2 linked regions of the Parabacteroides timonensis genome follow. Each later gene encodes a partner of the first gene's protein in a complex. Links are inferred from orthologs where the notes say so. Each region holds a gene or a part of one and is shown on either strand. Other genes may lie near its edges. The genes, in order: mnmG and mnmE.

What was found.
Region 2: the proteins of mnmG (region 1) and mnmE are in contact, whole or in part, in a solved structure (PDB 9HIP), measured with the Escherichia coli proteins. The link is inferred for Parabacteroides timonensis from one-to-one orthologs.

The regions. Positions count from the first base shown.
Region 1 is NZ_LT669941.1:4,123,850-4,140,156, forward strand. The notes cover bases 5,001-7,967. They hold mnmG (tRNA uridine-5-carboxymethylaminomethyl(34) synthesis enzyme MnmG), read right to left. Parts: upstream 7,440-7,967; coding sequence 5,562-7,439; downstream 5,001-5,561. Other genes in these bases: uvrC (excinuclease ABC subunit UvrC), read right to left, coding at 5,001-5,478; BQ7394_RS23950 (LytR/AlgR family response regulator transcription factor), read right to left, coding at 7,550-7,967. Outside these bases: polA (DNA polymerase I), read right to left, coding at 1-743; BQ7394_RS23920 (polyprenyl synthetase family protein), read left to right, coding at 842-1,816; deoC (deoxyribose-phosphate aldolase), read right to left, coding at 1,952-2,872; BQ7394_RS23930 (nucleotide pyrophosphohydrolase), read right to left, coding at 2,875-3,207; dtd (D-aminoacyl-tRNA deacylase), read right to left, coding at 3,209-3,661; more of uvrC, read right to left, coding at 3,670-5,000; more of BQ7394_RS23950, read right to left, coding at 7,968-8,233; BQ7394_RS23955 (sensor histidine kinase), read right to left, coding at 8,226-9,254; BQ7394_RS23960 (LytR/AlgR family response regulator transcription factor), read right to left, coding at 9,444-10,199; BQ7394_RS23965 (sensor histidine kinase), read right to left, coding at 10,208-12,823; BQ7394_RS23970 (PDDEXK nuclease domain-containing protein), read left to right, coding at 13,031-14,089; rRNA maturation RNase YbeY, read right to left, coding at 14,118-14,552; BQ7394_RS23980 (nucleoside recognition domain-containing protein), read right to left, coding at 14,686-15,921; BQ7394_RS23985 (2-hydroxyacid dehydrogenase family protein), read left to right, coding at 16,006-16,307. UniProt on the Escherichia coli protein: NAD-binding protein involved in the addition of a carboxymethylaminomethyl (cmnm) group at the wobble position (U34) of certain tRNAs, forming tRNA-cmnm(5)s(2)U34.
Region 2 is NZ_LT669941.1:2,544,777-2,561,019, forward strand. The notes cover bases 13,145-16,047. They hold mnmE (tRNA uridine-5-carboxymethylaminomethyl(34) synthesis GTPase MnmE), read left to right. Parts: upstream 13,145-13,851; coding sequence 13,852-15,243; downstream 15,244-16,047. Other genes in these bases: BQ7394_RS17840 (DUF362 domain-containing protein), read left to right, coding at 13,145-13,834; BQ7394_RS17850 (helix-turn-helix domain-containing protein), read left to right, coding at 15,518-16,047. Outside these bases: BQ7394_RS17785 (DMT family protein), read right to left, coding at 117-488; BQ7394_RS17790 (PP-loop family protein), read right to left, coding at 492-1,238; BQ7394_RS17795 (tetratricopeptide repeat protein), read left to right, coding at 1,348-2,787; BQ7394_RS17800 (NfeD family protein), read left to right, coding at 2,804-3,292; flotillin-like protein FloA, read left to right, coding at 3,303-4,298; BQ7394_RS17810 (nucleoside phosphorylase), read left to right, coding at 4,304-5,173; rpiA (ribose 5-phosphate isomerase A), read left to right, coding at 5,187-5,894; BQ7394_RS17820 (hybrid sensor histidine kinase/response regulator transcription factor), read right to left, coding at 5,905-7,941; BQ7394_RS17825 (ABC transporter permease), read left to right, coding at 8,141-10,486; BQ7394_RS17830 (nitroreductase family protein), read right to left, coding at 10,592-11,338; BQ7394_RS17835 (AAA family ATPase), read right to left, coding at 11,363-12,547; more of BQ7394_RS17840, read left to right, coding at 12,713-13,144; more of BQ7394_RS17850, read left to right, coding at 16,048-16,243. UniProt on the Escherichia coli protein: Exhibits a very high intrinsic GTPase hydrolysis rate. Involved in the addition of a carboxymethylaminomethyl (cmnm) group at the wobble position (U34) of certain tRNAs, forming tRNA-cmnm(5)s(2)U34.

The sequences.
Region 1 (16,307 bases):
TCCGTCTTGATCGTTGCCAGGAATTTGGAGAAACGAATTTGCTCTACATTTTCTGTTACCCTTTTATGAAGTGCTCCTTTCAGTTTGTCGGTATTCTCCAGCAAGTTTTCGATCGAGCCATATTCTTCGAGTAATTTTTGGGCTGTCTTTTCTCCCACACCCGGACAACCCGGAATGTTATCGGAACTGTCACCCATCAAACCCAGCAGGTCGATAACCTGGTCGACCGAGGTCAGCGAGTATTTGTCGAGTACTTCTTTTACGCCCATCACTTCGTAGTCGCCTCCGAATTTGGGACGGTACATAAATATATGGTCGGATACCAGCTGTCCGTAGTCTTTGTCGGGTGTCATCATAAAGACTTCGAATCCCTCTTTTTCTGCCTGCTTCGAGATCGTACCTATCACATCGTCTGCTTCGAAACGGGGGACTTCCAGTATCGGGATATTGTATCCTTCAATAATATCCTTAATAATAGGTACGGACTGCCGGATCACTTCGGGGGTTTCTTCCCGCTGTGCCTTGTACAGTTCGTATGCTTCATGACGGAAGGTAGGCCCTTTGGGGTCGAAAGCTACGGCGATATGTGTCGGATTCTCACGTTTTAAAACGTCTTCCAGACTGTTTATAAACCCGAAAATGGCCGATGTATTCATGCCTTTTGAGTTAATACGCGGATTTTTAAGAAAAGCGTAGTACGATCGATAGATCAGTGCGTACGCATCTATGAGGAATAACTTCATCTCTTTTAACACGTTTTAGGGTGACAATAGACGGTAAATGTACGAAAAAACTCGCTTACTCAATACTTTTTGTTAATTTTGCGAATCTTTGAAAGATTATGAATGACAGAAAGAAAATAGAAGAACCGGTTGCGGAAGAGTTTAAACGCTTTAACGATGAATTTGCGGATTCACTTCGTAGTGAGACGCGCAGATTACAGGCGGCTATCGATCAGATATTGAATGCCAGCGGTAAACATGTTCGTCCGTTATTGGTATTGCTTACAGCTAAAGCTTGTGGAAAAGTGACCGATCATACGATTAATTCGGCTGTTTTCCTAGAGTTGCTGCATACGGCTACGCTGATACACGACGATGTGATCGATGAAACGAAAGAACGTCGGGGAGTCCCTTCCCTGAATGCCATTTTCGACAACCGTATTTCTGTATTGGTGGGCGATTATATTCTTTCCACCGCATTGATCCGTTCTATTCAGACAGGCAATCTGCAAATCATAAATATCGTATCGAACCTTGGACGTGACTTGTCGGAGGGGGAGATCAAACAGCTCGAAACAGCCGAGGAAACGATCCTGGATGAAGCTTGTTATATGCAGGTTATAAAGAAAAAGACGGCGACGCTGCTTTCTTCCTGTACGGAGATCGGTGCTATTTCAGCAGATGCTTCTCCCGAAATGGTAAAGATGTGTCGTAAGTTCGGGGAGTATCTGGGGTATTGTTTCCAGATCAAAGACGATATTTTCGACTATTATAAAGAAATGAATATCGGAAAACCTACCGGTAATGATATTCGCGAAGGAAAGGTTACTTTGCCTTTGTTGCATGCCCTGGAGCAGGGTAGGAGAGAAGATGTGGAATCTCTTCTGAAAGTGATCCACGATAAGGATTTTTCTGCTGAGAATATCGATGCTTTGATTGAGTTTGCCAAAGCCAATGGTGGTATCGAATATGCAGAATTGCGGATGAAAGAGTATCGTGATAAGGCAGTGGAGGTTCTTATGCAGTTTCCGGAATCGGATGCCCGGAACGGTCTTCTTTTACTGGCCGATTATATTATGGAGAGACAAAAATAGATTATATATTAGAAAGGGGACGCAGATTGCGCAGAAAACGCAGACGGACGCAGATTTTGAATAATTTCTATCTGCGTCCGTCTGCGTTTTCTGCGTCGTCTGCGTCCCCTTTTTTAGGTTATAACACCTTGACCGTTATTTTCCCAATCGGTGTTCAATATCTTCTACCAGGCTGCTGGCACCGATACGGAACAAATTCTTGTTCAGCCAGTCATTCCCCAGTACTTCTTTAACGATCGTGTAGTACTTAACGGCATCTTCTGCTGTGCGAACACCACCGGATACTTTAATGCCGATCTGTTTACCTGTGATGGAATGGTACTTTTTGAGCACTTTACACATCGTATAAACGGCTTCCGGGGTTGCACCGGGATAACCCTTGCCTGTCGATGTCTTAATGAAATCAGTACCCGAATACAGGGCAAGGATGGCAGCCTTTTGGATATTCTCCGGAGTTAGCAGGGCACCGGTTTCCAGAATGACTTTCAGCTTACCTTCGCGACAACTGTCTTTGATCTCCTGTATCTCTTCTGTCAACTCATTGTAGTTTTCTTCCAGGAAGTATCCGAGATTCATAACCACGTCTATTTCGTCGGCTCCCGACATAATAGCCATGGCTGTTTCTGCTATTTTCACTTCCGTGAATGTCTGCGAAGAAGGGAATCCTCCGGCTACCGAAGCTATCTTTACTTCCTGGGCGGCCAGTGCTTGCTTGACCGTTTCCACAAAGAGGGGATAGGTGCAGATCGCTGCGACATTCGGTACGTCGGGACGAGTGCCCTCGAAATCATTTACGCGGTCTACCAGCTTCCATATACTTTCCTTTGTATCGATGCTGGTCAGCGAGGTCAGGTCGATGAATCCGTGGATTTGCTTCAGAACGTCGGGAGTGAAGTTCTCCTTTTCATGCTTGTCAAGGATCGAAGCAACGTGTTTCCCTACTATCTCTTCTGTTCCGGCGGGATCGAATTTAGCGAACGCTTCATGGTATTTGTCCATGTGTTCGTGGTCATGATCGTGGTTATGTCCGCAACTGCAATTGTGTTCGTGTGCCATCGTTATAATTTTTTATTGTTTATATGTCGTTTTTTATCCCGGTCGGTTTTCTTCTGCAGATTCTTTTCAAATGCTGCTGTCAGGTCTACGCCGGTTTGGTTGGCAAGGCAGAGTAGTACCCATAATACATCCGCCATTTCATCGCCCAAATCGCGATGTTTATCACTTTCCTTAAAGGATTGTTCGCCGTAGGTACGAGCCATGATGCGGGCCAGTTCGCCTACTTCTTCGGTCAGGATCGTCATATTCGTAAGCTCGTTGAAGTAACGTACACCGTATGTTTTGATCCAGTGGTCTACCTTTTCCTGGGCTTCCTGAAGGGTAATATCTGCCATCTTATTCTTTGTTTTGCGAGTCGATCAGGATAGTGACCGGCCCATCGTTTAACAACTCTATTTTCATATCCGCACCGAATGTACCTGTGGCTACATCCTTGCCTAACTGAAGTCCCATCTCCGCACAGAAAGCTTCGTACATCGGTATGGCGATATCCGGTTTAGACGCATGGATGTAGGAGGGGCGGTTTCCTTTCTTTGTAGACGCATGAAGGGTGAACTGGCTAACGACCATTACCTCGCCCTCTGATTCGACCACAGAGCGATTCATAACCCCGTTTTCATCGTCGAAAATGCGTAGGTTTGCAATCTTCTTGCATAACCATTCGATATCCTCCTGTGTGTCGCGATCTTCGATACCTACCAATACGAGCAATCCGTTTCCTATTTTAGACTTTACCAGTCCGTCAATCGTGACGGAGCAATGTCGTACACGTTGTATAACTGTTCTCATTTATATGTTTACTTTAAACCATTTATTAATGCTTTTGTTTTGGCTTCTCCGATTAATTCTTTTAAATCTTCAAAGCTTGCTTCACGTATTCTTTTTACGCTTTTATAATGGCGTAAAAGCAATACTTTTGTCTTTTCACCGATTCCTTTGATACTGTCCAGTTCCGAGCGAGTCTGGCTTTTACTGCGCTTATCCTTGTGGAAGGTGATGGCGAAGCGGTGTACCTCGTCCTGTATCTGTGTGAAGAACCGGAACATCTGGCTTTGTATCTGCATGCCGACTGTGACCGGTGGAAAGCCGAAGAGCAGTTCCGATGTACGATGCTTGCCGTCTTTCGCTAATCCGGCTATGGGGATATCCAGATGCAGCTCGTCCTGTATGACTTCACGAACCACTTCCATTTGCCCTTTTCCCCCGTCGGTAAGGATTAGGTCGGGCAGGGGAGATCCTTCGTTGATAGCCCGCTGATAACGGCGACGGACTACTTCTTTCATGGATGCGTAATCATCGGGGCCTACTACGGTTTTAATAATGTATTTACGGTAGTCTTTCTTCGATGGTTTCGCCATTTTAAAGACAACACAAGCTGCAACGGCATCGCTACCCTGTATATTCGAGTTGTCGAAACATTCGATATGTATTGGTAGTTTGGGTAGGTGCAAAGCGTCCTGTACCTCTTTCAATATGCGTGTGCTGCGTTGTTCCGGATTCAGTTTTTCCGCTTGTTTCAGGCGGTCTACTTTGAATTGTTTTACATTCATTTCTGAAAGTTCCAGTAGCTTCTTTTTATCGCCACGCTGTGGAACAGTAAAGCTGACATTGCCCAGCTCCATATCCGGATCGAAAGGAACGATGATCTCCCGGGCTGTACTTTTAAAACGTTCGCGCATTTCAATAATACCCAGGCTGAGCAGTTCTTCTTTCGTTTCGTCCAGCCGTTTTTTATACTCGAAAGTGTAGGCCTGCACGATTGCTCCGTTCCCTATATGCATGAAGTTGATATAAGCTGAACGTTCGTTTTCGGCTATAGAGAAAACATCTATATTGTGTAACATGGGAGTTACCACGGTCGATTTTGCCCGGTAGTTCTCTATTACGTCGTATTTCTCTTTAATCTTTTGAGCTTCTTCGAACTTCAATTCTCCGGCAAGCGTTTGCATTTCTTCGTAAAGATGTTTGCTTATCTGGGATATATTCCCACGCAGGATCTCTTTTATTTCGGAGATATTCTGACGGTATTCTTCCAGTGTCTGCAATCCTACGCAGGGACCTTTGCAACGTTTTATATGATACTCCAGGCAAACACTGTATTTCCCTTCGGCAATCGATTCCGGTGTAAGCGGATATTTGCAGGTGCGTAACGGATAAAGTTCTTTCAACATTTGAAGCATGACTTTTGCCGTATAGACGGAAGGGTAGGGACCGTAATACTGCGAACCGTCGCGCACTATATTTCGGGTCTGAAATATGCGCGGAAAGTATTCGTTCTTTACGATGATAGACGGATAGGTTTTGTCGTCCTTAAGCAAAACATTATAGCGCGGACGATATTGCTTGATCAGATTATTTTCGAGTAATAAAGCATCCTCTTCCGTATCTACTACGATGTATTTGATGTCGCGGATTTGCTTTACCAATACACGCGTTTTATTGCTGTCGTGTTCCTTGTTAAAATAGGAGGATACACGGCGTTTCAGGTTCTTAGCCTTGCCTACATAAATGATCGTACCCTTGTCGTCAAAGTACTGGTAGCATCCAGGCTTGTCCGGCAGGATAGAAAGGATCATTTTTATATGTTTATCGGTTTCTGAACTCATCTTGTTTAATTGTTTCTGGCCTATTCCCAGTGTTTTACCTCCTTTTATCTAAAGCAAATGTTTCACGTGGAACAATTCGCGTTTTATCTTCCGAGTAATACCAACAGGATGTTTATATCGCTTGGAGAGATACCAGGGATACGGCTTGCCTGGGCAATTGTATCCGGGTCTATCCTGGTTAGCTTTTGTCGTGCTTCGGTCGATAAAGACTGGATCGAATTGTAATCGAATTTGCCTTTGATATGGATATTCTCCAAACGATTTATCTTATCTGCTATGATCTGCTCGCGTCGGATATATCCGCTATACTTGATTAGAATTTCTGCTGCTTCAATGATCTCTTCTTTACGTGATGCAGGAACCTTATCTAACTCTGCACGGAGTGCCGGAACGAGGGTTGCAATACTTTCCATTGTGAGTTGCGGGCGAAGGATCAGGTCGATTAGTTTGCAACCGTGAGCGAGTGGGGTAGTACCTAGTTTCTCTAATCCGTCGTTTATATATTGCGGCTTCACTGAATAGTTTTCTGCAAAGGAAATAATAGCATCCCTGTGTTCCTTTTTCTCTTTGAGCAGATCGTAACGGTCTTGTTTCGCTAAACCTATTTTGTATGCTTTTTCTGTCAGGCGCATATCGGCATCGTCTTGTCGGAGCAGGATGCGGTATTCGGCACGGGAGGTAAACATTCGGTAAGGCTCGTCTACACCTTTTGTTACCAGGTCGTCGATAAGTACGCCTATATAGGCTTCATCGCGGCCTAATACGAATGGTTCGCCGCCGTGGCAGTTTATGTGTGCATTGATACCTGCAATCAGTCCCTGGCCACCTGCTTCTTCATAGCCGGTAGTACCGTTGATCTGTCCTGCAAAGAACAGGTTTTTGATCTGTTTTGTTTCCAGGTTGTGATGTAGCTGTGTCGGATCGAAGAAATCGTATTCGATCGCATAGCCCGGACGGTAAATTTGAATATCCCTGAATGCTGGTATGGCTTGTAATGCACGCAGTTGGATGTCTAATGGGAGAGAGGAGGAGAAACCGTTCAGGTAATATTCCTGTGTCGTTTCACCTTCCGGTTCCAGAAACAGCTGGTGCTGTGTTTTATCTGCGAAGGTGACGATCTTTGTTTCGATACTCGGACAGTAGCGCGGGCCGATGCTCTGGATCTGTCCATTGTACAGAGGAGAGTCGGGGAGGCCTTCGCGAAGGATTTCATGACAAGCTTCATTGGTGAATGTCGTCCAGCAGCTCAGTTGCTTTAACGGGCGTGGCTGGAAGTCGAGGTATGAGAATTTGTGGAAGTCATTCTCTCCCGGTTGTTCCCCCATTTCATCGAAATGTATGCTGCGACCGTCGATGCGGACGGGTGTTCCTGTCTTCATCCGCTCAGATCTAATGCCTGCGGAAACCAACTGCTCCGTGAGTCCTGTGGCTGCCGGTTCGGAGATACGTCCGCCGCGTAATTGCGTGCGTCCTATATGCATCAAGCCGTTAAGGAATGTGCCGTTGGTTAGAACCACACTTTTGGCACGAAATTCAACGTTCATACCGGTCTTAACGCCACAAACGGTATTCCCGTCGAGTAATAGCTCCTGAACGGTATCCTGCCAGATATATAGATTCGGAAGGTTCTCCACAATCCCCCGCCAGCAGTCGATGAAACGGGCACGGTCGCTTTGGGCACGCGGGCTCCACATGGCAGGTCCTTTACTCCGGTTCAACATACGAAACTGAATAGCGGTACGGTCTGTAACAATACCCATATACCCTCCCAGTGCATCAATCTCACGAACGATCTGTCCTTTGGCGATACCGCCTACGGCCGGATTGCAACTCATCTGTGCAATCTTGTTCATGTCCATTGTGATAAGAAGCGTTTTCGAACCCAGGTTGGCGGCAGCTGCTGCGGCTTCACAGCCTGCATGACCGGCACCTACCACGATCACATCGTAATTGAAAGTCATTGTCGTAATTATCTTTGTTTCTTCTGCAAAGATAGTCATACTCCGCCTTTTAGTCATCATCCCAAAGGATATTTTGCTTATGCTTTGTTTCGTTAGCAGTATAGCTTGTCTTAGCTGTTAATTTTTAAATAGAAGTCTTTATTGTATGATTCGCTGATGGGTATTGTTTTATCTTTTATCTTAATTCTGTTCCTTTCTATTCTCTCTATTTTATCTAGTGAGACGACAAACGAGTTATGAACCCGGCAGAATAACTCTTGGGGAAGTATGTTCAGTAATTCTCCGAACGATTGTAAAGTCATGATCTTTTTGGAGACAGTCACAATTTTGCGATAATCCCCCATACCCTCTATGTAGAGGATCTCTGAAGTGTCTATCCCTTCTAAACGATATTCCGTTTTGATGAAAATCTTGTTGACCTTCTTTTGATCCCTGCTTTGCATTAATTCTTCATTCGCTTTATTGATGGCCTGAAGAAACCGTTCGAATGAGATCGGCTTTAATAGATAATCGCAAACTTGTAAGTCGAATCCTTTAATTGCGTATTGCTCATAAGCTGTTGTAATGATAACTTTGGAATCTATATGTACGGACTCAAGAAATTGTATTCCTGTCAGGTCTTTCATCTCTATATCAAGAAAAATCAGGTCAACCTTGTTCATTCTCAGGTAATCTACAGCTGTTATTGCAGAGTTGAAACTCTGCAATAACTTGATTGAATCCAGCTTTGAAATGAAATGGGTTAATTTCCCGATAGCCAGGGGTTCGTCTTCAATGATAATGCAATTAACCATGATGTAGGTCGATTTTGAGTGATACGATATATTGGTTGCCTTGCCGGTGGATTTCTAGCTTGTGACTGTGTGGATATAATAAATCCAGTCTTTTTCTTACCAGTTGTAGCCCTACTCCCGGGTTGGTATGAGTCCTTTTTGTGTTTATCGTATTAATACATTTGAAGAATAACTCGTGGTTACATTCTGAAAATTCGATGCTGAGCCGTTGATCGGATTCATTCAGATTGCTATGCTTAAATCCATTTTCGATGAACGGCATAAAGATCATTGGAGGAACCATGTAATCGGACGTAATCGTATTTGTAAAAGAGATGTGCTCCGGATTGATCAGTCGTATTTTTTCAATGTCGATATATTTCAGTATCGTGTCTATTTCGTTCCGGATAGATATATTCTCGTTCTTGGTTTCATAGATAACATACCTGAGTAAATCGGATAGTTTGGATAGGGCAACAGATGCTTTTTCGGGATCTATTTGTATGAGGGTATCGATATTATTGAGCGTGTTGAAAAGCAAGTGTGGATTTAGTTTTGATTTAATAGCATCCAATTCACTTTGCAGCTTGATATTCTCTATTTCTCTTTTTAAATGCAGGTTTTTAAACCAGTCGATCATGAACCGGAATAGTAGTCCGAGACATCCGCAAAATAGGGCACCGACTACACTTCCTATCCATTGGGCAAGAACTTTACCGGTAAAAATCTCCGAGGTGTTTAGCGTTGTGATACCTGTGGCTTGTGCCAGGATTAGCATAATTGCAGGCATGCAAATAGTGATAAACAGTAGTGAGTAAATACCAAAAGTGCAGAATTTACCTTTCTCCAGGAATCTCGGTACGAAGAAAGAATAAAATACATAGAAGCTGCCTAAAAAACAACTTGCAAAAGTAAAGGTTGATAATACCACATAATGAGGCTGGGATACGGGCATATCATCCACACTGAAGAAGTAGGCAATGAAAATTGCAACCATCCATACGGGGAGGTGCATTAAAGATAGAATGATTCTTTTGTCCATGTTATTTTAGTTTTAAATTACATGAGCAAAAGTCGCATTAATGCTTTTTGTGGGCAAAATTGATCTTTTGTTCGATTATATTTGTCTGTAATTTTAAACTTTTTGTCCACAGAATACTATTTGTATTCTATGAATATTATATTATAATAAACGGGCTGGGAGCGGGGTTTATTGTTTTTTATTCCAGGATTATAATTCTTTTAAAACATCCATCACATAGTTTCGCCGTTGCCGGGAGATAGGGATGGACGATCCGTCTTTCATGCGGATATATCCTCCGTCGCTTTTGATGAAACTTTTGATTTCATCCAGGTTGATCAGATGCGATTGGTGTACGCGCAGGAAATGATAAGGGGTTAATAGCTCGTCGAATTCTTTTAATGTTTTGGAGACAACCAGTTTCTCACCTGTCTTTAGATAGAAAGTCGTATAGTTGCTTTCCGACTCGCAACGGATGATGGAGCCGATCTCTACAAACTCTATTTTATCGGCGACAGACAGTGCTATTTTCTTTTGTTTATCTACTGCCCGCGTGTTCTGCAGGAGGTTCTGCATCCGTTTGTTTTCCTGTTTCCGCAAGACTACCTGGATGGCTTTGTCTACGGCATGTGTCAGTTCTTCCGGGTCGATCGGTTTCAATAGATAGTCGAGTGCACTGAAACGGATTGCCTGGATCGCATAGCTGTCGTAGGCGGTTACAAAGATCACCTCGAAAGGAATATCCGGAAGACTTTCCAGAAGAGAAAAACCGGTATCGTCACCCAGCCGGATATCCAAAAAGAGGATATCCGGTTTTGCTTCGGGTAGGACGGTACGAGCTTCCGTAACGGAACTGCAGATGGCCGATATACTGATCTGCGGGCAATAGGTCCTGATCATACGGAGCAGGTTCTCCCGGTTTCCCTGCTCGTCATCTACAATTGTTGCGGTTATTTTCGTGTTCATATTTTGCGTTATAAAGGAATGGATAACCGGACATGGCAACCGGAGACGGCTTCTTTTTCCTGCCTGTTTTCGATTGTAACACCGATTTCCGTATTGTACAAAGTCTTTAATATTTCGAACTCGTTGGTGACGGCACGGATACCGAAACCTCCGTTCTCTTCTGTTTTCAGTCCGGGACCATCGTCGGTAATGTCGATTATCAACAATTGGTTTTGCAAAGATAATCGAATTGTAATCTCTCCAATACCACGCGGGGCGATTCCGTGTTTAACTGCATTTTCAACGAAAGGTTGTATCAGCATTCCCGGTATCTCGATCGTATCCGGCTGGATGTTTTCGTCTACTGTCAGGGAGTAGGAGAAGGGGAAACGAAGTTGTTCGAGTTTCAAATATAACTGTAACTGTTCGATCTCGTCGGAGAGGGGAACAAGCTTCTTTTCGGATGTGGCCAGTACCTTCCGCAGTAAGCGGGAGAAGTCGATCAGATATTTATTCGCCTCCTGATTGGCGGAGCGATTGATCAGATTCTGGATCGAGCTGAGTGCGTTAAAGATGAAATGCGGATTCATCTGGGAACGGATCGCACGGAGTTCGAGCTCGCGGATACGGCGGCGGTTAAGCTCCTGCTTTTGTTTGTTTTTGGTTCGGAAATAGTAAATAAGACCGATGATTGCAGCGAGTAAAAGCGCACCTATGACACCTTCTTTGAATCCTTTTATGAAATCTTTGAAGGACTTATCTTCTCTGTTTAGGTCTTTTTTTACTAAATCAATGATTGTGTCTATGTCAAAATCCCAGAGTCTCCGATAGAGAATAGTTCCGTCTTCGCGCATCAGAATGGTGAGTGGGTAGATACCCTTAGACTTTAAATCTTGTGCTTGTTTGCTGGGTATAGCTTTGTATGGCTTTACCTTCTCCGCATTATGAGAGGAGAAATTTGAGTATAGTTCGAGTTGTATGGTGGAAGTTAGTCCTTCCGCTTCAATACGCTGTTTCAAGTCGAGTGCGTTTTGGAGAATATTGGCGGGAAGACCATCCCATGTCAATAGTTGCAACAGGATGTATTTCCGGTCGTTTCCTTTCGCCAGGTGCAGGCTGTCAGCTATAATCAGACCGGTTTCTTTAATATTCTTTCCGGCTTCAAAAGGTAACAACTTGTTGTATGTCTTTTTTAGATCGTTTGTCAGACTGGTATCCGGGCAGGAGCTGATAAAATCGTTATAATCCGCATCTAATTCGGATAGCATTTTTTCACCCATTAAAGCCTTTAGATTAACTTTGTTTACTTGATATTTTGGATAACCGGAAAGGATTTGTTTAGTTAATAGATAGTCTTCCTGTGGGGTTAATTCTTTCTGTTTGTTCAGACGTAGATTATCCGACTTGAGTTCCTGTTTTTTATAGATAGTATACTCGTACAGGAAATAGTCATAATTTGCAGCATCCGGTTTTTTCAGGTTGTATGCATAATCGATAAGTGGATTGACCGATGCAAAGTGGGGGGCTTGCCAGCTGAGCAAACCGCTTTTATGCCAGTCTTCTTTGTCGGTGTAATACATATAGCGTTGTAGGATAACAGCTCCTTTGAGATACTGTTCCGAGCGTTCGAATACCTTTCGCCAATAGGGGTCCATCTTTCCAAAATCTTTCTCCAAGACCGTTTGAAAAAGAGCATTACGGGACTGGAAAGCTTTTTCCAGCTCGTCGGGTTGTCTGAGGTTGAAAACAAATATATCAGACTCATAGAGGTTGGCGAACCTTCGATAGCTGTATTGGAAGTTGTTTTGCTCGTTTCCTCGTCCTTCGTAACGGATGCGATGTGTATCTATATATAGTTTTTTGTCCTGAACAATGGAATCTCCGGGAGTTAGTAGTAGCGTTTTTTGTGCTCCGACTTTGTATTCTGTCGGGTAGGGGATAAATATTTTTTTATGAACGGTTGAATCTCCGGATGTGTCGAGATCTAAATTGCAGCAGGTAAATTCCGTATTTGGAGGAAGAGGGAAGGAGGCTTCGATAATTCGTGTATTCGGTGTCGGAAAGTTAGGTAGGCCTTCACTCCATTCGGTCAGAAGATCGTTGGCTGTCGAGGTGACAAGTTTGTCCAGATTTAAAGAATCCTGGACAGATACATCCGTATTGGCTGATAATCCCTCTTGTCTTACTCCGAAAGGAATATACGTTTTCGAATAGGAGTAGAGTGAGTTCGTTCTGTCGAAAGTGAGTGCTTTTCCACTCTTCCGATCGTATGTGACATGTAGAATCTGTTTGTCAGAGGTACTGTCTTTAAAACCGAAATCCTGCTGGTAACGATTGTCGAAATAATAAAATCCCTGTTTCTCTTTATCATTGTGACAATCATACAGGTTATCCAGCGTATAGTCGATAGAAATAGACTTATCCGTTCTGTCTATCACCGTTGCCCGGATAATGACCCTCCGGATATTCTCTGCTCTCCAGGGAATCTCTTCCTGAATTCCCGGTGCTACATAAGGATAATAATGAACACACTCAAAAGTGAACCAATCCCCTTTTTTAAGAGAATCGCGACTGTAAGGAGTGAATGATTCCGCCCATCCGTTCCATGCCAGACATACGAATAAAAATAAGAGCCTTACTTTCATATCTGTAAATTTAAGATGAAAAATTAGATTACAGACCAAATGTAGAGAGAAAGACTCTTGCGTGGCCGGAAAATGAGTAAATGGTAGTTGCGAGTGAGTAATAATGTAACATTTGAACATAAATATAAATAATGAACTGAATAGGATGATAAAGAATAAAAAAATACTATGTTTGCATACATAATTATTAATAACAAATCCGAGACTATGAACAATTTAATTAAAGCGGACAATGAGTATCAGCAATGGTTGGCTAATCTCAAAAAACGTATCAAACAAAGTCAGATAAAGGCTGCTGTAAAGGTTAACACTGAATTATTAGAACTATATTGGAGTATAGGTTCTGATATTGTGAAGAAACAGACCGAATCTGATTGGGGAGATGGAATTATAGAACAACTAAGTCTTGATTTACGATTGGCCTTCCCAGATATCAAAGGTTTTTCCTCTCGTAATTTGTGGTATATGAAGAAGTGGTTTTTGTTTTACTCTGGTGAAAATATAAAACTGCACCAAGTTGGTGCAGAATCTTCATCAAAGATGCCACAGTTTGTAGCAGAAATTCCATGGAGACATCATACTGAAATAATAACTAAATGCAAATCTATCGAAGAAGCATTGTTTTATATAAAAAAGACCTTACAGGAGGGTTGGAGTCGTGCTATCTTAATCCATTATATAGGGGTTGATTTATATAGATCACAAGGGAAAACTATTTCAAACTTCTCCTCAACTTTACCTTCTTTACAAAGTGAACTTGCACAAGAGATGTTGAAAGATCCTTACAATTTTGATTTTCTTACATTAACGGAAGGATATAAAGAAAAAGAATTGGAGAAGGCTTTAACAGACAATCTTACTCGATTTTTATTGGAGCTTGGAACCGGTTTTGCTTTTGTAGGACGTCAAGTTCCTATTCAGGTCGGTGAATCATCTTATTATATTGATATGTTATTTTATCATTTCAGGATGAAGTGCTTTGTTGTAGTCGAATTAAAAACAGTGAAGTTTGAACCTGAATTTGCAGGTAAATTAAATTTTTATGTAACAGCTATTGATAGGCAGATGCGGGATAAGGATGATAATCCGACTATTGGTTTATTGATATGTAAAGACAAAGAAGATGTAATTGCTGAATATACTTTGGCTGATATACAAAAACCTTTAGGTATATCTGCTTATGATCTGAATAATATTTTACCAGAGACATTTAGAAGCAGTCTTCCTACTATTGAGGAAATTGAAAAGAATATGAAGAACTTTTGATATAAATAGATAAATAATAATGCCGGGATCACCCCTCCCGGCATTCCTCCGGCAAGATAGCCAAAGCCTTATTTTCGTTTTCTTCCATGATCTCCCTCTCCCCCGGGCCTTTGTCGTTGATGCCGCACAGATGAAGAATTCCGTGGATGATCGTGCGGTGCAATTCTTCGTTGTAAGGTGTTTCGAACTTTTCTGAATTTGTTTTTACTGTATCTAGGCTGATGAAAAGGTCACCTGATATTTTGTTGCCGCTGGTGTAATCGAATGTGATGATATCGGTGTAATAATCGTGTTGCAGATACTGGCGGTTTACCTCCAGGATCTTTTCGTCGGAACAAAAGATATAGCTGATATCCCCTGTCTTTTTCCCGTATGTTTCTGTCACCGCTTTGATCCAGCTGCTGACAGCTCTCTTTTTGATAACCGGAAGTTCGATGTCTTCCGCGTAAAATGATATTGCCATAATGCTATTATTAATCTTGTTTCTTTATCAGAATGATTTGTTAAAAAATATTACCCGGTATACTAATTCCAATTACCTGCACTAGTAATCCGATTTACCCGGTATAGTAGTGACATTTTGATACTATGGAAGTTTACTGTGCAAAGAATAAATAAGTGAGCGCTATTGCTGCAATAGCCCCCGCCAGGTCAGCCAGTAAAGAACACTGTACCGTGTACCGTGTGTTACGGATTCCTACACTGCCATAATAAAGGGCCACCACATAAAAAGTAGTATCGGCAGAACCCTGTACGATCGACGAAAGGCGTCCGACAAACGAATCGGCTCCATATGTTCGCATTGCATCCAGCATCATGCCACGGGCACCGCTACCACTCAGCGGCTTCATCAGTATGGTTGGCAATCCACCGACAAAATCGGCATTCAGCCCTACCGCCTCTACTCCTGTCCGGATACCTCCTATCACAAAATCCATTGCACCCGATGCACGGAATACGCCGATGGCTACCAGTACCGCTATCAGGTATGGAATGATTGTTATGGCTGTCTTGAAGCCCTCTTTGGCCCCTTCGATAAATGTATCGTAGACATTGATCTTTTTGCGTACGCCGCTTACGATGAATCCGCAGATAATGGTAAACAACAACGTATTGGCGAAGACAGTCGAATAAAGCGATACCTGTTCCTGCTCCAGCGAGTTGAATAACCAAACGAGCCCTCCGATAAAAGCTGCTACTCCTCCGAAGAATAACAGCAGGTTTTTCTGAAGGATATTGATACGCTGTTTAATACAAACAGCCAGGATAGCTATCAGTGTAGAAGTAAATGTCGCCAGCATGATCGGCAGGAATACATCCGATGGATTGGCGGCTCCCAGCTGTGCCCTGTACATCATGATCGTGATAGGGATCAGTGTCAATCCGGAAGCATTGATACATAAAAACATAATCATCGGGTTGCTGGCCGATTCCTTGTCCGTGTTGAATTCCTGTAATTGCTGCATCGCTTTTAATCCCATCGGAGTCGCAGCATTATCCAGTCCCAGCAGGTTGGCGGAGAAGTTCATAAAGATAGAACCTGTTGCCGGGTGGCCTTTGGGGATATCGGGAAAGAGCTTGCTGAACACCGGAGCAGCCAACCGGGCAAACGACTGAATCACCCCTCCCTTTTCACCGATCTTCATAATACCTAGCCAAAGCGACAAGATACCTGTTAAGCCTAATGATATTTCAAATCCACTTTTGGCTGAGTCGAATGTGGCATTAATGATATCGGTGAATACCACTGTATCGCCTGCAAAGATCAGTTTACCCAGTGCGACAACGAATGCGATAAGAAAGAAAGCAATCCAAATGTAGTTTAGAACCATACTGTTTTAATATTATGCTCACAAAAATAGGAATTTATTAACGATAGATTTGTATTTTTGCCCGAATAATAATCGTAATGACTTATGACAAAGATATTAGTAACCTACGACATGTTCCGTGAGGGCTTCACGGAGCTGGAAAGCAAGTATGATGTGACTTTTCCCGACGGAAGAGATTTCACCTATGAGGAAGTGTTCGAAATGATCCCGGAGTATGATATATTGTGCTCCATGTTCGATTTTCCGGTGAACAAAGAACTGGTAGACCATGCACCGAATTTAAAGATGGTAGCCAACTATGCGGTGGGTTACAATAATATCGATGTGGCTTACTGCCTGGAAAAAGGTATTACGGTAGCCAATACCCCTGACCCGGTGACCGCCCC
Region 2 (16,243 bases), 1.6 Mb from region 1 along the record:
CAAACAAGCGTTCGATAGCTGACAAAAAGAAAAGAAGATAGGATTATTGAACTAAAAGGTCAGTATTCATGCGTTAGGATACTCAAATTAGACTAAAACTGAACCACTGATGCCAATTATTTCTTAAACACCAAATAGACAGCTGCAACCAACAACAAACAAGCCAGTGCATGATTCCATTTGAAGGATTCTCCCTTAAAAGCGATCGTGCTGAAAGCGATGAAGACCACTAAAGTAATAACCTCCTGTATCACTTTTAATTGTATCAGGTTGAACGGCCCCCCATTCTCACGGAATCCCATCCGGTTGGCGGGAACTTGAAAACAATATTCAAAGAAAGCAATCCCCCAGCTAAACAAGATAACACCGATCAACGGTAAACTCTCAAACCAACTGAACTGTTGTTTCATCTTCAGATGACCGTACCATGCCAATGTCATAAAGACATTCGATACGACTAATAACAGAATTGCATAAAATCCCTGCATAATTTATTTCTTTTTTTGAGGAAGATAATCCGGTTGTATATTTGACATACTGTTCCAGATGCTGTAACGCGCCTCCGGGTTGATAGCCTCCAACCGTGCCAGCACCTCTTTCATATCCGAACGGCTGGAGCCGGATTCGTAAGGGCAGTTCTTGATCTGTTTCCGATACCCTTTCCAGGCAGCGATACGGATCAAATCCTTTTCTTCGACCAGACACATCGGTCGGATGATCTCCATATCGAACTTATCCATCTTCAGTCGCGGAGGCATCGTCCCGATCGCCCCCTGATGCGTCATGTTCATCAGCAACGTTTCAATAATATCATCCTGGTGATGCCCTAGCGCGATCTTGTTGCAACTATGCTTCTTAGCAATATCGAACAATGCTTTCCTGCGTGTCCAGGAACAAAGGAAACAAGGCGATTTACGGGTATCCGTCGAAGCATCGAAACTCGTTTCGTGGATGAAAAACGGCAAGTTATGCTCGTCGGCACAACTCTTTAGATACTCCATATCCGAATGATAAGGGATGTTGGTCATCACAATATGGGCAACCACCACTTCGAAGCGGGGATTATATATTTTAGACCGACGTCCCAGCAGGTCGACCAAAGCAAGCGAATCCTTCCCTCCCGACAATCCGATCAGGATACGATCGCCGTTAGCTATCAGGTCATATTCGAAAATAGCCTTCTTCACCTTCTCTTCTACTTTCCTGAACAGGAGCTCTTCTGGAGTCAACTTTGCCATATTTATCTTTAAATCGGGCACAAAAATAGATATTTATCCAATGAATTGTATGCCTAACTAAAAATATTATTATCTTTGAATCAGTATAATTATATTACAACAAGAGAAAATGAGCCGGTTATCTAAGAAACTGTTTTACACAATTGGAATTACGTTACTTTGCAGCGGCCTGCAGGCTCAAAGCCTGGACCAGGCAAAAAAACTATACAACGAAGGGCAATATGCCGAAGCTAAACCCGCATTTGAGAAGCTGGTAAAACAAGCCCCCAGTAATTCATCCTACAACCATTGGTATGGCGTCTGCTGTTTTGAAACAGGCGATTTGGTCGGTGCGGAAAAACACCTGAAAGTGGCAGTGAAACGTAAAGTACAAGACGCTTACCGTTACCTGTCGGATGTCTACTTTCAGACCTATCGTTTCGACGAAGCAGCTGAAACGCTTGAAGAATACATAGAACTGCTGACTAAAAAGAAGCTGGATACACAGGCTTTCGACGACAAACTATCATTGGCTGAAAATGCACACCGCATGATGGAGAAGACGGAAGATGTCCAGATAATCGACAGCCTTGTAGTCGATAAAGAAGACTTCCTCGCCGCCTATACCCTGAGTGAAGAAAGCGGTACGTTGGCTTCGTTCAAAGATTTCTTCCAGACGAACGAGCCTGTTGCCTCAACAGTCTACATGAATCAGAAGGGTGATAAAATCTATTACGCACATGCAACCGACAACGACCATTATTGCCTCTTTACACAATCCAAGCTATTGGATAAATGGGGAGATGAAAAACAGTTGCCAATGAATATTAACAGCAATAGCGACGACAACTATCCGTTTGTCCTGTCTGACGGTGTAACGATTTATTACGCCTCAAAAGGAAACGGTTCGTTAGGCGGTTATGACCTGTTCGTTACCCGTTATAACATCAACTCTGATACTTATCTGGCTCCGGAACAACTAAGTATGCCTTTCAATTCCCCCTTCAACGACTACATGATGGTTTATGACGAGACAAAGGAATTGGGATGGTTCGTCTCCGACCGTTTTCAGCCGGAAGATAAGGTTTGTGTCTACCTGTTCATTCCGAACAACGAACACAGCCGGGTAGAAAGCGAAGATATAGAAGTAAAACGCGCCCGTGCCGCCATTACCTCCATACAGGATTCATGGAAACCAGGAAGCGATTACACCAGCCTGATCGAACTGGCACATAAAGAAATTCCTTACGGTGAAGCAAAAATCGAAAAAGACTTCGAATTCGTGATAAACAACAGTTTGGTTTATTATAAGCTAGATGAAATAAAAAGTCCCGAAGCGAAAAGCTATTACGAAAAAGTTGTTTCGCTGAACAAACAGATAAAAGAACTGAATGAAAAGCTGGCTGACCTCAGAGCATCTTATTCTTCCGGGAATAGTGCAAAAAAGGAACAGCTTAAACCGACAATTCTCGAGGCTGAAGAGCAATTGAACAATCTGCTCAGTCAACCTGACGAATTGGAAAAGAAAGCCCGTAACACGGAGATTAATTATTTAAAAAGTAACAGATAACACAACCACAACTATTATGATCTGGGAAATAACCATTATTGTCTTTTTAATGCTGGTAGCCATCGTGCTTATCCTGCTGGAAATATTTTTACTGCCGGGTATAACGATTGCCGGAATCGGAGGATTCCTTTTTGCTGCCGCAGGTGTCATTTACGCTTATTCGGTAGGAGAAATGGCAGGACACATCACTTTATTCCTGTCATTAGTGACTTTCGGTGGTGCATTTGTATGGTTATTGCGTTCCCGATCGTTTCACAGGGTAGCCCTGAAAACGGATGTTGACTCGAAGCTGACTTCCAGCCGCGACCTGGGTATCGAACCCGGCGACGAAGGAGTCACACTTTCCCGCCTTGCCCCTATCGGCAAAGCGCGTATCATGGGTGTCACAGTCGAAGCCAAGTCGATGGACGAACTGATAGACGAAAATACGCCGATTGAAGTCGTTCGTGTCGACAGTTACAACATTTTGGTAAAGAAAATAGAACAAACAGATATTCACGCTTAATTATATTTATATGGAAGAATTGAACTATTTGCCTTTTATCCTACTGGGTGCAGCGGTCTTGCTGCTGGCAATTTTCTTTTATTATGTGCCGTTCCTGCTGTGGATCTCGGCCAAAGTTTCGGGTGTAAACATTTCACTGATACAGCTGTTCCTGATGCGTATCCGTAATGTACCTCCTTATGTTATCGCCCGTGCTATGATCGAAGCGCACAAAGCTGGTCTTAAAACGTTGACTCGTGATGAACTGGAAGCGCATTATCTGGCAGGTGGACATGTTGAGAAAGTGGTTCACGCACTGGTGTCTGCTTCTAAAGCAAACATCGACCTGCCTTTCCAGATGGCTACTGCTATCGACCTGGCCGGTCGTGATGTATTCGAAGCCGTTCAGATGTCGGTTAACCCGAAAGTGATCGACACGCCTCCTGTGACTGCCGTTGCGAAAGATGGTATCCAGCTGATAGCCAAAGCCCGTGTTACCGTTCGCGCCAATATCAAGCAGTTGGTGGGTGGTGCCGGTGAAGAAACGATCCTGGCCCGTGTCGGTGAAGGTATCGTATCATCGATCGGTTCATCGGAAAGTCATAAGACCGTATTGGAAAATCCGGATTCTATCTCTAAACTGGTATTGCGTAAAGGATTGGATGCCGGTACAGCATTCGAGATCTTGTCTATCGACATCGCGGATATCGATATAGGTAAGAATATCGGTGCCTTCCTGCAGATGGACCAGGCACAGGCTGATAAAAATATCGCCCAGGCTAAGGCTGAGGAACGTCGTGCAATGGCTGTTGCCCTTGAACAGGAAATGAAAGCCAAAGCCCAGGAAGCCCGTGCGAAGGTGATCGAAGCAGAAGCAGAAGTACCAAAAGCTATGGCAGAAGCTTTCCGTTCTGGAAATCTGGGCATCATGGATTATTATAAAATGAAGAACATCGACGCGGACACTTCTATGCGCGAAGCCATAGCAAAGCCGGCCAATGCTCCTTCAAAACCGCTTAAAGACTAAAAAAGATGAGAGTTATTCCCGAATCCGAATTAATCATAAATGCAGATGGAAGCGCTTTCCATCTGCATCTTAAGCCGGAACAGCTGGCAGACAAAGTGATCCTGGTCGGTGATCCTGACAGGGTTTCAACCGTTGCTTCTTACTTCGACACACAGGAGTGCGAGGTTTCCAGCCGGGAGTTTCATACCATCACAGGAACCTATAAAGGAAAACGTCTTACCGTTGTTTCCCACGGTATCGGTACGGACAATATAGATATCGTACTGAACGAACTGGATGCACTGGCAAACATCGACTTTGCAACCCGCACGGTAAAGCCGGCATTCAAACAATTAACCCTGGTACGCGTCGGAACGTCGGGAGGTCTTCAGCCATTCGTTCCTGTGGGTACTTATGTGGCAGCGGAGAAGTCAGTCGGTTTCGACGGGGTTATTTATTTCTATGCAGATACCGAACGTGTCAGGGATACAGCCTTTGAAGCTGCATTGAAAGAACAGCTGAACTGGAAGCTGTCCGGTCTTTCCCCTTATGTCGTTTCAGCCGATCATTCGTTGATAGAACAGATCACCCGCGACGATATCATTCGTGGTGTTACAATTGCAGCCAACGGCTTTTACGGTCCGCAGGGACGTGAATTGCGTCTGCCTCTTGCCGATCCCAAGTTGAATGAAAAGATTGAAGCTTTCAATTACAACGGACGGCAAATTACCAATTTTGAAATGGAAAGTTCATCTCTGGCTGGTCTCGCCGCCCTGATGGGACACCGCGCTATGACAATCTGCTGTATCATCGCTGGCCGTGTGGATAAGAATATGAATACAAATTATAAAGGTTCACTGACAGGATTGATAGAAACGGTATTGGAACGTATTTGATTAAAAGAATATCATGGAACGGGAGAAAACAATCATTGATACGTTGGAATGGGGTAAAGAGATTTCCAACCGGGAGGAGAAAGAAAAGGTTGCCGATAAGATAGCCTCTATGGTAACAGACTATGATATTATCGGCATAGGCTCAGGATCGACTGCTTATCTGGCCCTGTTGAAGATTGCCGAACGTATCCGGAACGAGCAACTTCATATCCGGGCAATCCCGACTTCCCAAGAAATAAAAATGACCTGTGCTAAACTCGGCATACCTTTGACAAGCCTTCTGGAGCACAAACCGAACTGGACTTTCGACGGGGCAGACGAAATAGACTTCAATCACAATATGATAAAAGGACGCGGTGGAGCCATGTTCAAAGAAAAACTGCTGATCAGTTCCAGTCCGCGGACATTTATTATTGCAGACTCCTCCAAGATGGTTTCGAAATTAGGCTCCCGCTTCCCGGTACCGGTAGAGATATTTCCAGATGCGTTGATCCATGTAGATCAGGCATTACGGTCGTTAAGCCCGGTAGAAATAAAACTCCGGATGGCACAAGGCAAAGACGGTCCGGTCATCACTGAAAACGGTAATCTGATACTCGATGTCCGCTTCGACAATATCCCGGACAACCTGGAAAATGCGATCAAATCCATTACCGGCGTGATAGAAAGCGGGCTTTTCATGCATTATGAAGTTCAGATATTAAGTAGCGAGAAACTATAAGCCAGAGTGATCATCTTCCTTTATTCGCCTCGATAAACTCTTTCGGAGTGCAACCATTCTTTTTCAAAAAAGCACGGTAAAAGCTCGTGCGGTTAGAAAAGCCTGATTTGAAGACAATCTCATGAATAGTGAATTTGGATTTCAACAGTAAGTTTTCTGCCACTGCAAGTTTTCCGTCATATATAATTTCCTGTAGGCCTTTATCGGTTACCTCTTTTAATTTACGATACAGGCTACGCACGCTCATTCCTAATTCATTGGCGATAAAATCAGGAGACAGCTTCTCGTTCTGTATGTTCTTATTGATAATCGCATGTATTTTCTTTAAAAACTTCCGGTCTTCCGCATGTTGCAGTTTACCCATATCCAATTCATAAGCGCTTAACGGAGAAGCAAAGTAATCTTTCAAATCTTCCTTACGGTTCAGATGACCTCTTATCGTCGTCTTAAGATATTCACTGTCAAAAGGCTTCGTGATATAGAACTCTGCTCCCGCCTGAATCGCTTCTGTCTGTATCTTAATATCGTGTACGGCAGAGATTATGATCAAAGGGATATGGGAGGTACTTTTATCCGACTTCAACAAGGCAGCCAGCGTAATTCCGTCAATTTCTTCCATCATTATATCACATAATATGATATCAGTATGGTTATTAGACAGGATATCAATCGCCTTAGAAGAGTTGTTTATCGGCAATACATTAAAATCAGAAGACAAGAGATCACATATATACCAAAGCATTTCCGGATCATCATCGATTACAGTGACAGTAGGCCGGTCCTCGATATATTTGTATTTTATCGGAGGTAAAATAAATTCAGGAATAAGAGAGTTACTAATCGTACCCATCGCATTATCTTTTTCTGTTTTAGTAACTTGCAACGGAGGCAAATCAACCGTAAAAGTCGTTGTCTCACCGGGAATGCTCCGGGCGTTAATCTTTCCTGAGAGAAGTTTCACCATACTGGCAGTAATAGCTAACCCTAAGCCGTTCCGCTTCCATCCTTTTTGTTTTCCATAGTTATCCAGAACCGTAAATCGGTTAAAGATATGCCCGATATCCTCTTTGCTGATGCCTTTCCCTTTGTTTACTACTAAGATCCTAAGACTTCCGTTCTCCGTTGAAATGTCGACTGTTACCGGTTCTTCATTACTGTATTTTACAGCATTCGATACCAGATTAATCAGAATCGTAGTCAAAAATTTCTCATCGGAATTCCAAAAGATATCCGGTTCATACTGCCTTATCAGACTGATTTCCGAGCCTGACGTGTCGACCTTAAAGGCGTCGATCACCCGGTCTGCAATCTCTGAAACATTCAGGCTGGTTACCTCTGGCCGTTTATAGCCTGATTCCATCTGCTTAAAATCCATCAAATCACTGATCAGTAAATTCATACGTTTTGCATTCCGGTTAATGACATGAACGTATTTTATTGTCTGAGGATTTACATTCTTTTGTTCCAGGATCAGTTTACAAGGTCCTGAAATAAGCGTCAGAGGTGTACTGAATTCATGAGCGATATCCGTAAAGAAGTCAAGTTTGGACTCATATAAGCGTTCTCTCAGTTCGGCCTCAGCCTTTGCCGTATTTACTTTTTTCAGTTCCAGGATCAAAGACTCAAATTTCCTCTTATTATACTCAGCACGTATAAGTGTATAATAAAATAACAGGATAGGAAGACAAGCTATCACGGAAACCAGATAGTTCATAAAATAATCCGGTGCATTTAACAGCCGATGCGTATAGAAAACATAGACGATTATGCCTAATACAAAATAGAATGTCCACAAAAGATACTCTTTCAAAAGACCGCTGTAAAACTTATCATAATATATTTCCTTCTCTATGTAGGCATGCATCCGCCAGTTTCCATAATAGAATAATGGAATAGCAATGATCAGTTCCTTCAAGTGTTGAATCGGTATCACCTCCATATTACCCAATGAGAAGTCAATCACCCAATGTATCGATTGCTGACAAACAATAGCCAAAAGAGCCGGTAAAATCCATTTCCGTATATCAGGCATAAAGTTGAGTATCATATTTTCTACGTATCATATTTTCTGCAAATGTATATAAATATCAGACTACAAAATGTAACAGGGAGTGACATTTGTGTTACTATTTGCGCCAAGGCATATATCATAAACACTCCTGTTTTTTTTATGTCAAAGACTTAAATACATTTGCATCGTAATCAATATTCAATCATTTCATTTAACAAGCAAAAACAAGAAAAAGATGAGAACTTTAATAAGAAACTTTTTTAGCGTATTACGCCGTTTCAAGATGGCGACTACACTTAATATATTAGGGTTATCAATAGCCTTTGCCGCTTTTATGATTATCCTGATGCAATTGAATTATGACTGGAGCTTTGACAAGTCTCACAAAAACGCCGATTGCATCTACCGTGTGGAGAGAACGTCGGGTGACGGGGCAACCGTTCTTACGAACCGTCCGCTGGCCGATATCTTTTTTCAATCATCTCCACATATTAAAGCAGGTGCATTGGTTTCTCACTGGCAAAAGGAAATCTATTTTACTATCGACAAGAATGGAGAGAAGGTCAGCTATCTGGAACCGATGGTCAGGGTTTATCCCGAATACACCGACGTATTCGAGTTTGAGATGGTTGAAGGAAAAGCCAATGCTTTGTCAGAACCGGAGCATGTGTTAATACCGCAAAGCATAGCGAAGAAATTGTTCGGAAACGAATCGGCTATAAACAAGCAATTGCGCGCTAACGACATCAATTACACGATTGGCGGCGTTTACAAAGATTTTCCTTCCAACACCGTGGTGGCGAACAATATTTATTTTCCTATTCCCAAAGATGAAAATGTACATGGATGGAATAATAACAACTATGAGTTATACATAAGAGTGGATGCCCCGGAAAATAGCAAGGATCTGATAGAAAACTTTAAAAAGAATTTCGACCTATCCATACTGGACAACGATAATGCATGGATCAGCTCCGTCGGATTACGATTAACCCCTCTCAGAGAGATTCACTTTACTACAGATACGACATACGATACCACGCCTAAGGCGAGCAAGAATACCCTGGCGGTTTTATTTGCCATAGCCATCATCATTATTGCTATTGCGGCAATCAATTTCACCAACTTCACTATGGCCTTAACACCCACCCGTATCAAAAGCATAAACACGCGGAAAGTATTAGGCGCCGAAGAAAACGCTCTACGCCTGTCGTTATTGACAGAGGCTATTTCCGTTAGTTTTATTGCTTATCTGTTGTCCTTAATCTGGGTATATATTTTGTCACTTACATCCATAACCACCTTGATGGATGCCGATTTATCATTGAATACTCACCTCCCCTTATTGGGAGTTACCGCGCTGATAGCCGTTGGTACAGGTCTCCTTGCAGGGGTATATCCATCGTTTTATGTGACCTCGTTCCCTCCTGCACTCGTGTTGAAAGGTAGCTTCGGATTGTCGCCTAAAGGAAGAAAGTTACGCAATGCACTTATCAGTGTACAGTTTATCACATCGTTTGCTTTGATTATCGCTGCTTTATTCATGTATCTGCAAAACCATTATATGATGAATACTCCGTTAGGATATGAAAAAGACGAATTAATCGTTATGAATCTGAATAATACGGTGCAGAAAAGCCGTGATGCTTTTACGAACCAATTAAAAACGTTCTCAGGCATAGAAGACGTAACGTATGCAGAAGTATTGTTATCCAGTTCCGACCAATACATGGGCTGGACACGTACATATAAAAATAAGAATATTGGATTTCAATGCCTGCCAGTCGATGTGTCTTTTCTTAAAGTAATGGGTATTGACGTTTCGGAAGGACGTAACTTCCGAGAAGAAGACAAGAACACGGTAAACGGTGTTTATATATTCAATGAAAAAGCCCGCGGACAATATGAGTTGGAGATTGGTGAAAAAGTGGAGAATGGAGAGATTGTAGGGTTTATTCCCGACATCAAGTTTGCTTCTTTCCGCTCTGAAATAGCACCGATGGCTTTTTATATCTGGGGTACAGAGAATTGGGGCATAACACCTCTATATGCTTATATTAAAGTAAAAAGCGGCGCAAACCTGAAGGAATCGATGGAACATATAAAAGAGACCGCTCAATCCTTCGATCCGGCTTATCCTTTTAATATCCGTTTCTTCAACGAGGTATTGAACCTGCTTTACGAGAAAGAACAAAAGACAACGGCTTTGATAACCCTCTTCAGCATGCTGGCAATCTTTATATCCATTGTCGGCGTATTCGGTCTGGTTGTTTTCGACAGTGAATATCGCCGTAAAGAGATAGGAGTAAGAAGAGTTTTAGGTTCCAGCGCATTGCAGATAATAATCATGTTCAACAAAACGTATCTGCATATCCTTTGCCTTTGCTTTATCCTGGCGGTTCCTATTGCTTATCATGTAGTTGTCCGCTGGCTGGATAACTTTGCCTACAAAACACCGATGTACTGGTGGGTATTTCTTATCGCGTTCGTTATAGTATCGGTGATTACAATCATGACCGTAACATTCCAGAATTACTGGGTGGCAAACGAAAATCCTGTGAAAAGCTTAAAGACAGACTAATACCGGGCTCTATTTACCTTTGATTATTTTATAAAAGAGAAAGCCTCTTGTTTTTCGAACCGTTGTTCGTCAGCAAGAGGCTTCCTTTATCAGATAAAGTATAAATTACTTCATAAATCCCTGGTTTTTCAATACTTTCAACAACACTTCCGAAAAATATTCATTATTCTTCTTTGTGTAACGAACATCAGTAAAGACCTGTGCCAGCGTTTCCTTGTTATTCTCTTTTACAAACTGTTTATTGACTTCAAGCGCTTCCTTTTCACCATACAGTTCATCGATCGATTCCGGAGTATAATCGACATAGCTCTCCTGATGAACCACTGCGGCCAAAGGCAACCGTTCTACCTGTTCCGGCAGCGGTTGAGCCGGATAACCGACTGTCACAGTAACAATAGGAACAACTAAACGCGGCAGCGACAACGCTTCGATAATTTTATCGGCATTATAAGCCGTCGTTCCCAGATAACAGATTCCCAGCCCCTTTTCTTCTGCTGCATCACAGAAAGCCTGGGCAAATAACATCGCATCGATGGTCGAAGCAATGAACGTTTGCAAATTATCAAAACCGGCCTCAGCCTTACGTTGTTCAGCCCATTTCACAAAACGGTTGGCATCAGCACAGAAAGTCAACACAACCGGAGCCGTCATGATCATCGGCTGATTAAAGTGAGCCGGAGACAGTTTCTCCTTATTCGCCCGGTCACGGGTAACAACGACACTGTACAACTGCATATTTCCTGTGTTGGATGCACGAGCAGCAACTTCAAGCAGTTCATTCAACAACTCCTCGGGGATATCCTGCTCTGTATATTTACGGATAGTCCTCCGGTTCTTCATTATATCTATCATATCTATTTTTTTATAACGTATCAATCAATAACAAAGTCCCAACAACCAGATCGGAAGCTTGTTGTTCTGGCTTTTCGGCTGACCGTAAATGGCTGCAAAGGTATTTTCAGCATCCCTGATCCGTTCGTAATCCATTAAAGGATCGCCCACCATAAACGTATATTTGTCATTTACAACAAAATCATTATTGTTAAGCAACCGGATGGATGCAAAATTCGATAACTGGTCGACAAAGAAAGTTTCACCCAGGATCACACGATCATTCATCTCTTCCTCCAGGGCTGTCAACAAATTAGTATTACCCAGATAAGTCTTCTGAATCCGATTTTGTACAAACCCTTCAGCTGACTGATAATGCCGTATGCATACTGCATCCTTCAGATAATCGAAATACTTTTTCACCACTGCATCATCCAACTTCAACTTAGCAGCAATTTCAGTTAAACGCGGAACATTAGGTACCTGGTCGGATATTGACATCATCATTTCTTTGATCGCCTTCAATTCCCCATATTCGGTTGGATAGACAGCCGGCAAATCTATTTCAATCGCATCCCTTATACGATCCTGTAAACGAAATGGATAAGCATCAGGATCATCCCAATAGAACGGATAACAACCATGCTCCAGGTAATTACGGAACACAGGTGCAACAACTATCTGGTCATTCACATTCCTTGACACCTCTGCATGGTTCTCCAATAAATCATCCAATGATATAGGAGCAAGATCCAGGAGACACTCATAAGATAAATATTCGCGGAACGACATTGTGTTTAGTGTATAACAGGAAACACCTTTCAACCCTTTCACAACTTTCGATATCGGAAGTAAAGATGAAGATGCGAACACGATATGCAACCCGGGACAGCGTTCCAGTAATTTTTTCATCTCATTGATCCAGTTCGGATAACGGTGCACGCCATCCATGAAAAGGTGAGTCCCCCCAGCCTTATAGAACTGACTGGCAACATTGATCATCTTTTCCCGTTGAAAAAGGATACTATCCAGATTTAGGTACAACGCTTTATCCGAATTATCGAAAGCTAACTTGATCCGTTGTAGCAATAATGTTGTCTTCCCTACTCCCTGTGATCCAAAAACTCCAATCAGACGATCATCCCACTGTATCTGCTTATAAAGATATCGCTGAAAATTGCATCTTATCCCCTTCAGTAATTGCTGATGGTTTAATTGGTATATGTCCATAAACTAAACTATTTGTTACAAATGTAATACATTATGTCAAAAAGGAAGACCGGATATAGTAAGAAAATGTTCTTTATAAAAAACATTTTTTTTAAACATAATGTTTTCAAGGACTCGTTGAATGGATATAATCATGTACATTTGCATGATAAAACCAATAAGAGAATGGACAAATCGAAAGTTTATTTTACGAATCTTCGTACGACTCCCTCCAGTAACCTGCTGGATAAGATGGAACGGCTTGTAAAACGTGCCGGCATTGCAAATATTGATTTTAAGAACCAGTTCGTAGCCATAAAAATTCATTTCGGGGAACCGGGCAACCTGGCTTACATTCGCCCTAATTATGCCGCTCGCATGGCAACCTTGCTCCGTTCATTAGGAGCAAAACCTTTCCTTACCGATTGTAACACATTGTATTCGGGTCGACGCGCCAATGCAGTGGATCATTTGGAAAGTGCTATGGAAAACGGTTTCAACCCTATTTCTGCCAAATGTGACGTAATCATAGCAGACGGACTGAAAGGAACAGAATGCCGTGAAATAGAAATAAACGGAGAATATTGCAAAGCTCCTAAGATCGGATCGGCTATTGCCGACGCTGATATTATTATCAGTATGAATCACTTCAAGGGACATGAACAGACTGGATTTGGAGGTGCACTGAAGAACCTGGGAATGGGATGTGCCAGTGTTGCCGGTAAGTTGGAACTGCACGGAGCCTCCCAACCACGTATCGATCTGGAAAAGTGTAAAGGTTGCAATATATGTGTAAAACATTGCCGCCACGAAGCTATCCGTCTGGATGAAAACAGGAAAGCAGTAATCGATTATGACAAATGTGTCGGTTGCGGACAATGTGTGGCTCTTTGCCAATATGACGGTGCCGTACTCGGTTCATGGGATACTTCGGTAAACTTAAATTGTAAAATAGCAGAATACACACAAGCCGTATTGCAGGATAAGCCTCATTTCCATATCAGTTTCATTATGAATGTATCTCCCGAATGTGACTGTTGGAATCATAATGATGCGGCTATCGTCCCAGACCTAGGTATTGCAGCTTCATTCGATCCGGTCGCACTCGACAAGGCTTGTGCCGATATAGTCATCAAAGCCCCGATCCTTGAAACAGGTAACCGTCTTTCAGAAACGCCTCATCATGATCATTTGGAGGGTTGTGACAAATTCCACATCATGCACCCGGAAACCAACTGGCAAGCCGGACTGGAACATGCTGAAAAAGTTGGAATCGGAACTCAGGAATATGAATTAATAACCGTATAAGGATATATAATTTTATGATCAATCAGGATACTATCTGTGCCGTATCGACAGCGCCCGGAGCCGGAGGAGTTGCTGTGATTCGTGTATCCGGCACTGACGCCATCAGAATTTGTGACACTATCTTCGTTCCTAAAATCGAAGGAAAGAATCTTCAGAGCCAGAAAGCTTACACCTTACGCTACGGTAGTATCCGTCGCGGGGAAGAGTTGATCGACGATGTACTTGTCGCCCTCTTCCGCGCCCCTCATTCGTTTACAGGAGAAGACACTGCCGAGATCACTTGCCACGGCTCGGTTTATATCCAGCAACAGATCCTTCAGTTACTGATTGAAAAGGGTTGTCGTTCCGCTCTTCCTGGCGAATATACACAACGTGCTTTCCTGAACGGGAAGATGGACCTGAGCCAGGCCGAGGCTGTAGCCGACCTGATTGCTTCCACATCTGCGGGAATGCACAAACTGGCTATTAATCAGATGCGTGGAGGCTTCAGTAATGAATTGACCAAACTACGCAGCCAACTACTCGATTTCACCTCTTTGATCGAACTGGAACTCGATTTCAGCGAAGAAGATGTCGAGTTTGCCGACCGTACCAATCTAAAGCAGCTGGCAACAAACATCGAACAGTTGATACACAAACTGGCCGATTCATTCAGTGTGGGTAACGCCATTAAAAACGGTATCCCTGTTGCCATCATCGGCGAGACGAACGCCGGTAAGTCCACTTTGCTCAACCTGTTGGTCGGTGAAGAACGCGCCATCGTTTCCGACATCCACGGAACCACCCGCGATGTGATAGAGGACACGATCAACCTATCAGGCATCACCTTCCGTTTTATCGACACGGCCGGTATCCGCGAAACCAACGACACCATCGAAAGCCTGGGTATCAAACGCACTTTCCAGAAACTCCGCCAGGCTTCTATCGTTCTTTGGGTGATCGACCTGACCAGTCCGTCTGAGCAGATCGAGGAATTAGCTCAAACAATCATTCCTCAGACAGAGGGTAAAAAAGTGATTCTGGTATTCAATAAATCCGACTTACTCTCACCGGAAGAACTAGCTATCAAGCAAAAGTTGCTTGGCAAAGTTCCTGCTGACCGGTTATATATTTCAGCCAAACAGCAAGCAAATACTGAAGCATTAAAACAGCATCTGATCCAGGCAGCTGCCTTACCCGAAGTATCCCAAAACGACGTAATCATCACCAACGTCCGCCATTACGAGGCCTTAACCAAAGCCCATGAAGCTATCGGCCGTGTAATTAATGGACTGGAAATGAATATCTCTGGAGATTTCCTGAGTCAGGATATCAGGGAATGCATGCATTATCTGGGAGAAATTACAGGGCAGATCAGTAATGATGAGATATTGGGGAATATTTTTGGGAAGTTTTGCATCGGCAAGTGATGCACCGTTTTTAACTGATACTATCTAGAATCAATTATAATGAAGTCGCTGATTTTCAGCGACTTTTTATTTTGCCTTACCTCTGGCTAAGTCCAGTCAGATGCAGTTTTTCACCATATTTTTCTACCGTATTTCTACCGCGAGACAAGTGGAGCAAAATCCGCGATGTCACACTGAGGCATTTGGCGACATGGGTGAACAATGGTTTACGTGGAGAGACAAAAAGGGAAATAAAATCTTTATGGTTTAACTTAAAATATGGAGAAAAAACAAGATGGAAGTAAAAAGAATTTGCCAATGGTGTGGTAAGCCTTTTATAGCGCAGAAAACCACGACCAATTATTGCAGTCCTCAATGTTCCAAACGAGGCTACAAACATCGCATGAAAGAGCGCAGAATGGAGCTCATTCAGAGTCAAGAATTGTTAGAGGTAAAAAAGATGCTGGAAAATCAAGAGTACTTTACTTTTTCTCAAGCAGCTAAATTGATGGGTGTTTCTCGTCAGTACATCTACAAATTAGTCAAAGAGGATAAGTTGAGAGCTTCAAGAATCAGTTCACGAATGTCTTTTATTCGAAGAGCAGATATAGAACTTTTGCTTAAATCTAAACCCTATGAACGTGTGATGTCAAAAGTCGAATTTGATATTGCTGAATATTACACTGCTGAAGAAATTGCTCAAAAGTACAAGGTCGCTCCTAAATGGGTATGGACATATACCCGAGAACATAAGATTCCCAAAGTAAAAATCCGTCAGTTTAACTATTATAGTAAAAAGCATATTGATGCTGCTTTTGCCAAATATCAAGTAGATAGTGATCTTACTGAATGGTATACTCCAGAAGAGATTGAAAAGAAATACGGAATGACACGTGTAGCCATCCGTTCACAGGTTTATCGCAACAATATCCCATCAAAGAAAGAGAACGGCAAGACTCTCTATTCCAAACTACACTTTGATCTGTCCAAGTCATCAGAGCAGGAAAGTGCTGCTGAATAC